Regions from separate parts of the Halolactibacillus sp. JCM 19043 genome, predicted to be linked through region 2. Evidence: riboswitches for the same ligand, from Rfam matches in the RefSeq annotation. Region 2 holds a riboswitch; each other region holds the start of a gene.
What was found. Region 2 has a riboswitch for cyclic di-GMP ahead of JCM19043_RS07770 (response regulator). Riboswitches for the same ligand answer to the same signal wherever they lie in the genome.
Positions count from the first base shown of each region.

Region 1 (4,641 bases), on a different contig from region 2:
ACGGTTTAGTATTAGTCACTGGTCCAACAGGAAGTGGTAAAAGTACGACGCTTGCTTCTATGATTGATTACATGAACGAACACTTAAATAAACATATTATTACATTAGAAGATCCCATTGAGTATTTGCATAAACATAAACAATCCATTATTGACCAGCGGGAAGTCGGTTTTGATACGATGTCTTTTCAAAACGGCTTACGTGCGTGTTTAAGACAAGACCCTGATGTCATCTTAGTTGGCGAGATGCGTGACTTAGAAACGATTCAAACTGCTATTACAGCGGCTGAAACAGGTCACTTAGTGTTAGGGACGCTGCATACTCAGAGTGCGAGTTCGACGATGGACCGGATCATTGATGTGTTTCCGTCTCATCAAAAAGATCAAATTAGAATATTACTTGCGAATGTTCTTGAAGCGATTATCTCTCAGCGACTATTTCCTAAAGCGCAAGAAAGTGGTCGCATTGCCGCAACTGAGATTCTAATTAACTCACCAGCTGTAAAAAATCTTATTAGAAATGAAAAAATGCATCAAATTCCAAATACGATGCAAACATCAAAAGATCTAGGGATGCATACAATGGAGATGGATATCACAAGAAAGGTAAGGGACGGGTTAATCTCTCAACGTGATGCAGACCCATATATCAGTTAAGCATAAGGAGGTGGATAGATGGCTATCTATCGTTATCAAGCGCGAACGGTTGAAGGAAAGTTATCGTCAGGCAGGTTAGAAAGTGAGAACGAAAAAGAAGCATTACTAGAGTTAAAACAACTTGGATTAGTTGTTTTTGATATTAAACGTTTAAACCCTGTCTTACATAAAGATATCTATATTGGTAATCCCATTAAAAACAAAGACTTTGTCATTTTCTTGCGGCAATTCTCTACGCTTATTGATGCAGGTATTTCACTTGTTGATGCGACCGAAATTCTTGCTGAACAATCGAATAGTAAGGCTTTAACTGAGGCGTTAGAAGAGGTGAAAGAGCATATTGAAGAGGGTGAACCTTTATCAGACGCTTTAAGCCGTTACCCAAAGCTATTCCCAGAACTGCTTGTCAGCATGATCAGTGCCGGTGAGGTCAGTGGTCGATTAGATGATATTCTTGACAGGATGGCCACTTACTATGAAAAGCAATACCAATTAAAACAAAAAGTCATTACGGCTTTAACTTACCCAGCTGTTATCGGGGTTTTAGCGGTATTTATTACGATTTTCTTAATGGCTTTCTTAGTACCCGTTTTTTCTGATATGTTTATTTCATTTGATCAGGAATTACCGGCCTATACGCAGCTTGTCCTTAATTTAAGTGAATCCATTGGTTCAACTTGGTGGATACTTCTCTTCTTTATTTTTATTGCTGTAGTTGTCGTGCGCACATTATATAAACAAGAAAAGTTTGCTTATATCTTTGATACGGTAAAATTAAAGGTGCCGATCTTTGGTTTGTTCATTCAAAAAGCAGCGCTTGCCAGGATGACTCAAACACTTAGTTCATTATTAAATAGCTCCGTGCCAATCTTAGAAGCTGTGATGATTACTGAACGGGTAGTGGAAAATCGCGTCATTAAAAAAGTATTAAGAGAAAGCTATAAATCACTAGAAGAAGGGGAATCATTAGCTGATCCGATGAAGGGGCATTGGGTATTTCCTAAACTAATCACTCAAATGATTGCGGTTGGTGAAGCAACAGGCTCAATGGATGATATGTTAAAAAAAGTGGCGCAATTCTATGAAGAAGAATTAGAAGAAGCGGCCGACAAACTTAAAGCATTGATTGAACCGGTCATGATCATCTTCTTAGCGGTCGTCGTCGGTGCGATTGTTTTAGCTATTGTTATTCCAATGTTTAGCTTATTTGAAGGTATTTAAAGTAGTACAGATGTATCGGTAAAGTTGTCACTAAAAGATGCAAATAAAGTTCAAATAATCCAAATAAAATGGTAGACATGTTACCATTTTGTAGTATAATAGCATTAAGTAATAACTCAGATGCGTTGACGGTTTATCCTTATTTGGGCACTTGGATAAACAAGAGCAAGTAGTGCAACCGGCTGACATCATAATGGTTTATTTATGTTGTGAGTCTTTTTTTATATCATCATAAGTCATCCATTACACACATATTAAGAGGAGGAATTATTATGGTTAACAAATTCAAAACATTACTTAAGAAAGAAAAAGGTTTTACGTTAGTCGAACTCTTAGCTGTTATTGTTATTTTAGGTATTATCGTCGCGATTGCCATTCCTGCGGTAGGGAATATTATTGATAAAGCGGAAACGGATGCTGATGCAGCTGAAGTTAAATTAATTCTAGATGCAGCGAGATTAGCCGATGCTAATCAAGAATTTACATCTGGTACAACTACTATTGGGGATCTGATTCCTAATTATTTAGATTTAAGAAGCTCTGATCTTCCTAGTGGCATAGCTGAAACTGATACAATATCAAAATCCGACGAGGGTATTTATAGTATTGACGGTTACACACCGCCATCTTAAAAAATATTTTTAGTTTAGACTCCTCAAAGAGGGGTCTTTATTTCTATCTAGGAGTGTTGTTATGACATTATTCTACAGCATCACCTTCTTTATCTTTGGTCTTGTACTCGGATCATTTTATAACGTTGTCGGTTTGAGGGTACCGAAGAAAAACTTTTTATCACATGACCGCTCATACTGTCCGAAGTGTCATAAACAATTAACGGCACTCGAACTGATTCCAGTTATTTCGTTTATTATCCAACGCGGAAAGTGTCGTGGATGTGGAACGAAGATTAGTTGGATGTATCCTGTGATCGAATTACTGACAGGTATCGGTTTTATGCTGAGTTACATTGTTTATGGTCTAACACTAGACACACTGATTGCGCTTGTTGCGGTATCGCTCGCCGTTATCATCATCGTGACCGATCTTACATATTTCTTAATACCGAATCATATTCTACTGTTTTTCTTACCACTGATTGTTATGTTGCGATTATTCGAGCCACTTGATCCATGGTATTCATCACTTCTAGGCGCTTTGATAGGATTTGGCTTAATCTTTGTCGTGATTGTCTTAAGTCAAGGTGGTATGGGGGCGGGGGATATGAAGTATTTCTTTGTGCTCGGATATTTATTTGGCATTGGCGGCGTTTTACTTATCTTTTTACTATCGACATTGTATGGTACGTTAGTCAATATAGTGTTATTGTTGCTCGGTAAAGTAACACGGAAATCTAAAGTGCCTTTCGGTCCTTACATTAGTATGGCGGCCCTTACGGTCCTCTTTACTGGCGATGCTATATTAGATTGGTATTTTAGCTTTTTCTAAACTGTTTATAAAGGATGACAGCATATGGGACTTTTTAAGAAAACATGTTTTTATCGATAAATGATCGAAGTATCCGTTACCTTGTCTGCCCGAAAATGAAAACGGATGAACATATAGATTTTGGAGAAGTCTTTTTTGATCAACTGGTCATGGAAGATGGTCGTATAATTAATGAAGCACAATTAAAACGCCACTTGCGAACGTTGGTCGAACAAAAGAAGTGGCGACGAGCTGAACTCTCTTTTCTTGTCCCTGATAGTTTTGTGACGATGCGGACAGAAGAGATTCCAAACCAACTATCTAATGATGAAGCGAAACAATATATTCGCTTACAGCTTGAAGGTAGTATTCGCTTACCATTTAAAGATCCTGTGTTAGATTTTGATGTCTTAAACTTCGGGGAAGAAACAAATGAGATTCTGTTATTTGCTTATCCTAAAGAACGCTTAAAACCTTTTGAAAAACTGTTTAATGACGTTGGTTTAAACCCTGCTGTCGCAGACATTTCGTTTCTCAGCGGTTATCGGGTGTATCAATCGCTTCATGACGCCACAGATGATGAACATTTGTTGATGATCCAGTGGAATAAACTTGATTTAACTTTAACCGTCTTCCATCATAATAAACCGAAATTTAATCGGCACGTCCATAGTTCAAATGCTTATCAAGCATGGCAACTGGATGAGGCGGGAAAAGAACTTGTTTCCACGCTACCTAAAGAAGAGTTAGAAGATGAGCGGGATAATACGTTAATCACGATTGAACGATTCATGGATTTTTATCAGTATTCAGTTCTAGACGGAAGTGCCGGTGTGACTGACGTTGCTTTTTTAGGTGACCATCCCGACCTCGTTCAATTAAAGGAGACGATGGCTGATCGATTTGACATTAGTGTGAAAACTCTCAACTTACCGAGGGCGTTACCTAATGGCTATGGAGCTTTAATCGGTCTAGGTTACAAAGAATCATCATCGAAAAAGAAACAAGTCAAACCTAAAAGTGCGGTAACAAAAAATAAAAAAAGCTCACGAAAACAAAAAGAGCAACAAATAGAACCATCAGTGGAGTCAGGACTGAAGGACGATTCAACGCATTCTAATCAAAATCTTGACCATACCGAAGAATAGAGGAGGCGAAACATGGTTAATATTAACTTTTTTGAAAAGAAAAAAAAGAACATCACACTATTTTTAATCAGTGTGATCGCCTTACTCTTGTTTGGATTACTCGGGGGTTATTTTTGGTGGATGACAGAATCCATTAAAACTGACACATCACGTAATAGAGACACGATTAGTCAACAAGCCGATGAAATCAG
Region 1 is NZ_BAXD01000001.1:36,095-40,735, forward strand. Features, by position in the region: partial or broken gene JCM19043_RS00150 (type IV pilus twitching motility protein PilT) at 1-656, shown strand, start outside; gene JCM19043_RS00155 (type II secretion system F family protein) at 675-1,877, shown strand; cyclic di-GMP riboswitch class II at 1,987-2,070, shown strand; gene JCM19043_RS00160 (type II secretion system protein) at 2,150-2,509, shown strand; gene JCM19043_RS00165 (A24 family peptidase) at 2,571-3,323, shown strand; gene pilM (type IV pilus biogenesis protein PilM) at 3,368-4,450, shown strand; gene JCM19043_RS00175 (hypothetical protein) at 4,463-4,641, shown strand, end outside.
Region 1: it holds a riboswitch for cyclic di-GMP, as region 2 does, so the genes downstream of both, JCM19043_RS00160 (type II secretion system protein) here and JCM19043_RS07770 (response regulator) in region 2, are expected to answer to the same signal.

Region 2 (4,641 bases):
AAAGTCGATCAGGCATCTTTAGGTACTGGCTTACTAAAGTAATAGCCTTGCAGTATATCACAGTGCATCCCGCGTAATAATTCAACATGGGCTTTGGTCTCGACGCCTTCAGCGACAAGTGACATATTGAGACGATGACCAAGTAAAATAATCGAATCAGTAATATCCCGGTCGTCACGGTCATCTAAAATATCAAAGATAAACGACTGATCAATTTTTAAATAATCAATCGGAAATTGCTTCAAGTAATTTAATGAACTATAACCAGTCCCAAAATCATCAATGGCAATCTTTACACCAAGCGCTTTTAACTCTTGTAAAATCACAAGGGCCGTTGCGGCATCCATCGCCATCGATTCAGTAATTTCAATCGTAATCAGTGAAGGGTCCACGTCGTAACGTTTTAAAATTGTTTCTATCCGTTCGACAAGGTTACGCTGGTAAAACTGACGAATAGATAAGTTTATACTGATGGGAAGGATAATGTCAGCTTTTTTTAATGAACGGATCGTTCGGGCAACTTCTTCAATCACCCATTCCCCAATTGGGATAATCAGTCCTGTTTCTTCCGCCAGTGGAATAAAGACGTTCGGTGGAATTAATCCACGTGTTGGTGATTCCCAGCGAATAAGAGCTTCCGCCCCGTGGATGACACCTGTTTTTGTTTCGATTTGTGGTTGATAATGTAAGACAAACTCATCGTGTTCAATCGCTTTACGCAAAGATGATTCTATTTCTAATATCCCTTCCATTTGAACGGGAAGATTCGTTTGATAGAACTGAACCGTGCCCCGTTCAATATTTTTGGCATGATACATCGCTTGATCAGCTTTTTTCACGAGTTGTTCAGAAGTTAATGCATCGTCTGGATAAAAGCTCACACCGATGGTGGGTGTGTTGACGATATCAATGCCATCAATCACATACGGCTGACTCATTAAGTGAATCAACTCGTTCGCATAGCGCTCGACATCTTTTATGTGTGCGTTTTGATAGACAATAATAAATTCATCACCACCATAGCGGTAAAATTGGCGCATGTCTACTTGAGTCGTGAGAATCCGCTTCGCGATTTTCTTTAATAACTCATCACCCTTCGCATGACCGAGGGTGTCATTAATCAGTTTAAAGCGATCCAAATCAATGAACAAAAGCCCAAAGGATGTGATGATAGGATCATTAATGAGTTGATCAATATCTTTGGAGAGAGCGATTTGATTTTTTAACCCCGTTAAATGATCATGATAGGCGAAATAACGTAACTCTTCATTCAGACGTTTCTTTTCGCTCACGTCTTTAGCGATACAGTTAATGCCGTGCACATGATCATCAATCACCATCGGAATCAAGGTGATATTCAACGTCCGTTTTGTGCCTTGTTTTGTTTGAATGACTGTTTCATATTCAATCGAGTGACCGTTTGCGGTCGCATGGAAGTTCGTGAGTGTTCGGGCAAGTAAGTCTGGTTCAATAAGAAAGTTAAATGTTCGACCAAGTAAATCGCTTCGGTGATAACCGGTGAGTTTAGTGGTAGCTTCATTTAAGGCAGTAAAATGTCCGTCTAAGTCAAAGGTCATCACCGCATCCACGTTTTCTTTAAACAACGATTGGTACTCGACTTCTGACTGTTTTAATCGCTCTTTCATACGATACGTTTCGGTCGTATCACGTAACAGTCCAACGATACCATAGATCTCACCGTGTTTTGACAGTGGCATGGCTTTTATGTGCAGCTGTTTTTGTTGGTGGTCTTTCGTAAGACCAGTTAATTCAAGTTCCGTTGTATTACCACTTATCACTTTATTAAAAGCTAACTGTGCTTTTTTATGGTCCTTGGTACTAATGATATCAAGAAAATGTAACCCTTCACTTGATGCGTCGGTATGATGAAAAAGTTCTTTCGAAATCGCATTCGCATAAATCAAGTGACCCTCATTATTCAAAGTGAATACACCGTTAGGTGTTTCGTGATAGAGCACATTTTTAGCGAGTGAATGAAGTGTCATCACGTCTTGATAGAGATGGAAAGTACCGATAATAGCGACGGTATTTTTTAATTGGACCGTTTCCAATTGAACCGTCACCCATGTGTCATGTTCATGTATGGCTGGAGCTGTTAAGGTGTACTTACCATCTGTATGTAGAGAAGTCGTTAACATATCGTAAGCCGTATCATTTAAGTCAAGCACCTCCTGAATATGGATAGGGCTCGACAGGTTATGTTTTAAGAACCACTGTTTAATTGGTGGACTTGTATGTGAAATAGATGTTAAAGTGAGTGTCTCGTCAAAAATAATAATCGCAAAATCTTTTAAATCATAAAGCGCTAACAGTTCATGTTTAGTAAGGGAGTGAAAACGTTGACTCGGCATGGGTATCACCTCGCATCTCGTTAGAATAGTTACGTATAAGTATACTACAGATAGGTGGATATGACTAATTGTTATGTGTAAAAAACCACTAATCTTAGCGATTAGTGGAAAAAATTAATGACTTGAGTGATAAAGAAGTTTATGAACCCGTTCGGGAGGGCATCAAAAAAGGGCTTAACGACAAAGTCTTTAGCACCGATATGAAGGGCCTCTCGTACGTGCTGTTTTGTCCCCATAGAGGAACACATCATTACTTTTGCCTTAGGGTCATAATCAATGATGGCTTGTAAAGCAACGAGTCCTGTCATCTGTGGCATGATCATATCCATTAAGACAAGATCGGGATGATTGTCTTTGTATAGTTGAACGGCTGCGTTTCCGTTACTAGCTTCAATGATGGTGTACGCTTTCTGTTGTTGAATGATTCGCCTTAGCCATTGTCGCATAAAACGAGAGTCATCAACGATTAAAATCGTTGGCATTTGAATCCCTTCTTCCGATAATGTGATTCAAAAGATAAATCATCCTACCATTCCATAGGTAGCTCGGCGGTCATAGAGTGGGAGACTCCTTAGATCCGTAGCTTTGCGTCATACTTTTTCAAATATTTTGCCGTTATCGTATGGATGTTTATACTTTTAACGTTCCCTATTGTAGCGAGTTTAAACACAATTGTAAATGGGATGAAAGGGCTTATTGTGATCCAAACGGCTAAAAAGAATAATCTTTAAAATAATGGGGACTTTTTTAACGATTTTGTTTGCATTTTCATTATTTGCTGATAAAATTTTAATATTGACAAAAGAAAGAGAGAAAAGAAAGGAAACTTTTCTTATTTAACCTGTTCATTTTATATACGATGAAGGAGATAGACATCATGAAACCATGGTTAAATCAATACGCTTACAAAAGTATCATCGGGTTAGTTTGTTTCATCGCGATATCAACATTTATATCATCAATTGTCACCGTGATACTATCACTCATTGTTTTGGGTTTAAGCGGTTATTATCACCGTGAAAAGACGAAGCAGATCGATGACATGAGTCAAGCCCTTAGTGCAAAAACGAACGATGTTGCTCTCTTAAGGGAAACTTTATCAGAAGCAGAACGCGATAAAGCGGAGTATGAAGCTTTCTTTGATGCGTTTGACGGGGCAACGCTTTATATTGAAGATGTTAAACAACTCGCGTTTTACTACTCGCTTGGTGTCGAAGGGTTATTTGGTTATACGCAAGCACAGTTTAACCAAGATGGGCGCTTATGGCATCAGCTTGTTCATCCAGATGACTTAGCTGATGTTGTCGACCATCACCGGTTATTATTTCAAGGCGTCAGTGTTGATCACACTTTCCGGATCACTCATCCGACCGAGGGAGAGAAGTGGATTCAAAAAATCGCCAAGCCGATCGCCGATGACAAAGGTAGGATTATTAAAATTTACGGGAAGTTTGTTGATGTGACGGCACAAAAAACGTTAGAACATCAGTTAAGAAAAATGGCGTATTTTGATGATTTAACGGATTTACCGAATCGTAAAATGTTGGATCGTCATATTAAAAAAGCCCTCGCACGCTCTAAACGTCACGGTCATCCATTCTCTATGATGTTTTTAGATTTAGATGATTTTAAAGCGATTAATGACGAACTTGGCCATGAGGTGGGTGATTTGTATCTCGTCGAGATTACTAAGCGACTGGATGACTGTGTCAGGGAAGAAGACTTGATTGCGCGTTTCGGTGGAGATGAGTTTATCGTTGTGTTTGAAGAGACAGAACAACAAGAAATCGAAACCATTGCCGAACGCATTCTTGACAGCTTACAATCACCGGTATTTATTCGATCACATGAACTAAAAGTGTCCGCCAGCATTGGCATCAGTCTATATCCTGAACATGGTGAAACGAAAGAAGCTCTCATTCGCCGGGCAGACCAGGCGATGTATGCGGCTAAGCATGATGGGAAAAATCATTACCAGGTGTATCACGAAGGGTTAGAAGATTTAGAACCAGAAGACGAGGGGATTTTTCAAAAGTGGATTAATGCCTTGTTTTTTAACAGCAATTAAGTGGTCCCATTGAAAAAAATTGTATAATCATTAAAGAAGTCTCCCTAGGTACTTAACATGTCGTCATCCGATTAACAAGAGGTGATCGGTGATGGTATTGTGCCAGGGGAGGCTTTTTTTGTTTATAAACAGTAAAAACCACCCGCTTTAACTTAAAAAACGGATGGTTTTATGATCATCATCAAGCCAATCTTCATTTCT
Region 2 is NZ_BAXD01000012.1:41,940-46,580, forward strand. Features, by position in the region: gene JCM19043_RS07765 (bifunctional diguanylate cyclase/phosphodiesterase) at 9-2,372, opposite strand; gene JCM19043_RS07770 (response regulator) at 2,474-2,854, opposite strand; cyclic di-GMP riboswitch class I at 2,909-2,996, opposite strand; gene JCM19043_RS07775 (sensor domain-containing diguanylate cyclase) at 3,250-4,440, shown strand.

Region 3 (4,641 bases), on a different contig from region 2:
TTCAAACACTTTTTTTAATCCGAATTTTACCTTCTTCCGATGTTTTAATTAATGTCCTGACTCCCATCTGACCACCGACCTCGTATAAGTCGCAACCTTTCTTCGCAAATAGTTCGCCGCCTCGCACAATACCTCTAACAGTGACAAACCCTTCGGCTTTTATCGTTGAGTTGATGCAAGACCGACCGAGCACCATAATATCACCAGCAGAAACCAATCGACTATTCAAGGCATTTTTAAGGAATAGATTCGCTTCTTCATTGTTTTGCATCGCACTTAAATCGATGAGGTTTTTCATCTGATCAAGCAAACGTTTAAACGTATCCATCGATACATCAATCTGGGGAATACGGAAAAAGATTTTTTTAAGTGATTCATTCACTTCTTCCCATTCTTCTTCTATTAGATATTTCTTTTCATTGGCGACTAATTGATTAAAGTATTGAATGTCTTTCGACAATGTTTTAAACCGCTTCTCTTTGACTAACAAGATTAAGGAAGTGATACTCGCATGTTTATATGGGCTATTTTTAAACTTAGGTGATTGAATAATTTGATCGATCATTTGTTGCATATCCAATAATTTATGATATAAGCCACTTAATACGTGCTGTAACGTGAGGTCGACATGACTCCCAGAGGCAATATCTGACCGATTCGCATTCCCACCTATGTGAATGGACTGCAGAGCACGAATGGTTGCCCCATTGACTGTCTGATGAATCGTCACATGCCCACCTGATTGGATTTGCATCCCTTCGGTCACATCTCCTTTTACTTCAACGTCACCACGGAAGATAATGTTACCAGAACTTAAATCAACATCCCCGTCATGTACCATCTGTGGCAACACTTTCGTTTTAACAAGTGGTCCCCGCCTTTCAATAAACGGTCGGCCATTCTCATTTGCCACAATCCTGTTATCTAACTTAATCGTACCTTTTTGCGTGACGACTTTTAATTCACGAGCAAGTCTAGGTGGCATATCTTCCCCTCTAACTGATATGCCACTTTTTCCCTTAATAGCCGGATGGATAATCGCAAGGACTTGTCCTTTTTCAACGTTTGGTATCTTTTTTCTTTCACGATAGTCAATCGCAGATAAGTCACTATTATCTTTAGAATCATTTTCTGGTCGTGTTTTTATCTTTTCTTCTAATCTACCATCTATCCCGTCAACCGGCGCCTCCCCTTTAGCAATGACAAACAGACCACCTTGTTTACTACTAAGCGCAGATTCAATCGCCTGTTCATCAATACCGTATATGACTCCTCGCTCTGTTAAGGCCGCTAAAATATCCGATGAGGTAATCGTTTGTTTTACGACAATATCCTCCACCGTTTCAATAGTAACCTGATAGCCCGGTGTTGTATCTTTTAATTTCAATTGGCGTTCAATCCCTGGTTTAATACGTAATTCTGCTTTCAACTTATCATCTGTTTCAACAATTTTCCATTCTGTTGGTTCTGACGCCTCTTCAAAAAAGAAGGTAACCTCATCTTTTTCCTTCACAAAAATAAACGTATCTTCAATCGTTTCGCCATTCTTTTTAACAAGTAAACCTTTTTCAAGTTTTAGTGACGGTTGATGTTCCTCGCTATCTTTTACGAAGAGTTGACCATCTTTTACCCATACCTTACCGCTTAATGATTGGTGATGTTCATAATGTATGGCATCTGATGCTTCTGAAATCGTTTGACTTATATCGTCTTTGTCATTCTTTTCGTGTATATCTTCTTCAATGGATGATGCTTGATTTAAATAATCAAGAAAATCATCGAGACCCATGCCATCAATCGATGTATGAGTTTCCGGCATTGTTCCTTTAATCGATGGATTTGGTGATGTTACGGTTGTATCTAGTTGATACGTCAGCTTGACTGTTGCATCTTTGTTACCTATACCTAAGAGACCTCTTTTTTCTATTTGTAGTACTTCGATCTCAACTTGTGTACGGTCTAACTGTAAGGCTTCAAGTCCCAAATGTATCGCTTCTTTCACAGTCCTGCCTTTTGATATAAACGTCGTCATCCTTTGCCCCTCTTTTCTTTCTCAACCGGCCTCTCTCTATAAATAATCATGTGTAATAATCCTGATTATCTCTGTGCAACCCGGCGATCAATAGTATGTCTACTTTAGACCCGTAGCTTTGCGTCCTTAGCTTTCGCTAAGTTTGCCCAATTATCTTGTGATTTTTTTAAGGTCACGACTAGAAATCAGTCAAACTCTATCTTTTTAACTAACTTCTTATCGTTCTTTTGTCACATATTCCTGAATACACACACGTTTTACGTCTCTTTAACATCATTGTATATCTTTCTGCCCGCGATATCTACTAGATAAACAGAGAAAGTTATACATGCTTTATTTTCTAAACAAAAAAGTATAAATAATTCTTCGTGCTTATAGACATGTATAACTTTTAACGATACAATACAAGATGTAGCGTTTTTTTTATAAATCATACACTATATATAGTGTATGATGCTTTAAACCTAACAATTTGGTATCGTCAAGCAAATAAGAAAGGAAGATAACTATGACCATTACGATGGATAAACTTCAACAAGAACTTACATACTTAGAAGCGCAATACAAGCTTAATCTCGATCAACTCAACCAAAAAATTGAAGAGGCAATAAAAGAAAACAAAGATGAAAATGAAACAGCGCTCTTTTACGCCCTCAATCGTATTGATATTGATGCACCAAACTGGTCCTTTATTGCGAGTCACTTTTTAAACAAGCAACTTTACAAAGAAGCCGGTCGTAACAGACAGCATAATGATTTTACAACGTATCCTGACTTTTATCAGCTGATCGTCACACTCACAGATAAAGGCATTTATTCTGACGCCTTACTTACGCATTATTCAAAAGCTGATATCGCTGATTTAAGTCAGTCAATCGATCCAGTGAAAGACCAATTATTTAATTATATTGGGCTCTTTCTGTTGCAGGATCGCTACCTTGCTAGAAATCATAAAAAAGAATTATTTGAATTACCTCAAGAACGGTTCATGGTGATTGCCATGACACTGATGCAACATGAACCAAAAGCTAAGCGCCTCGAACTTGTTAAAGAAGCTTACTGGGCACTTTCTAACCTTTACATGACTGTCGCAACACCTACCTTATCAAATGCCGGTAAAAGTTACGGGCAACTTTCTAGTTGTTTTATTGATACGGTCGACGATTCCTTGGACGGGATTTATATGAACAATTGGGATGTGGCACGTCTTAGTAAAGACGGCGGTGGCATTGGTGTTTATTACGGAAAAGTTAGAGCCCTTGGTTCGGATATTAAAAAGTTCAAAGGCCATTCTAGCGGTGTGATTCCTTGGATTAAATTATTAAATGATACAGCTGTCAGCGTCGATCAACTCGGACAACGTCAAGGCGCGGTGAGTATCTATTTAGATGTATTCCACAAAGATATTATGAACGGCTTTTTAGATTTAAAAACGAATAATGGGGATGAACGCCGGAAAGCTCATGATATTTTCACTGGCGTCAGCATTCCTGACTTATTTATGGAACAGTTAGAAAAAACAGATGAGGCGGGGCGTAGTATTGGCAAGTGGCATACGTTTTGTCCACATGAAGTCAAACAAGTGATGGGATGGAAAGATGAAACGGGACGAGCACTCGGCTTAGAAGATTTCTATGATGAGACAGACAAGCGTTACTTTACCGAAAAGTATGAAGAAGCCGTCAATCATCCTCTCTTATCACGTAAGACGTACCGAGCGATGGATATTATGGCGCGAATCATGATGGCACAACTTGAAACAGGCACACCTTATATGTTTTATCGTGATGAAGTGAACCGTAAAAATGCGAATAAACATGTCCATGGACGCGGTCGAACAAGTATTTTTGCCAGTAATTTATGTACGGAAATTACGCAAAACATGTCGGCCACAATGATTGTGAAAGAGTATATCGATGATGAAGGTAATAGCGTCATCGTGAGAAAACCTGGAGAATTCGTTGTCTGTAACCTCTCATCCATTAACCTTGCTCGAGCCGTGACAGATGATGTATTAACGCGTCTTATTCCGATTCAAGTGCGGATGCTTGATAATGTGATTGACTTAAATACCATCACTGTTGCACAAGCTAACTTGACGAATCAAACTTACCGGGCGATTGGACTTGGCACTTACGGTTGGCATCATTTACTCGCCTTAAAAAATATTTACTGGGAATCAGACGAAGCGAGCAACTATGCAGATGAGCTCTATGAAGAGATTAGCTATTTAACTTTGCAAGCATCTATGACACTCGCTAAAGAAAAGTCACCTTACGATAAGTTTAAAGGCTCTGAGTTTGACAATGGTCGTTACTTCAAAGACCGCCATTACGAAAGTGACCGCTGGCATCAGTTACAGCAAGCTATCCAAACGCATGGTTTGAGAAATGGTTATTTGATGGCGGTTGCTCCTAACAGTTCAACAGCCAAAATTGGTGGATCCACGATGGGATTGATCCGATCTATGCGCTCATGTACGCAGAAGAAAAGAAAAATTTTAAATTTAAAGTCACTGTCCCAGATTTAACACCTAAGACATATCCGTATTATTTAAAAGCACGACATGAGCTTGATCAAATAAAGAGTATTGAACAAAATGCTAAAAG
Region 3 is NZ_BAXD01000009.1:62,041-66,681, reverse strand. Features, by position in the region: gene JCM19043_RS06760 (FapA family protein) at 2-2,032, opposite strand; cyclic di-GMP riboswitch class I at 2,104-2,189, opposite strand; partial or broken gene JCM19043_RS06755 (ribonucleoside-diphosphate reductase subunit alpha) at 2,541-4,641, shown strand, end outside.
Region 3: it holds a riboswitch for cyclic di-GMP, as region 2 does, so the genes downstream of both, JCM19043_RS06760 (FapA family protein) here and JCM19043_RS07770 (response regulator) in region 2, are expected to answer to the same signal.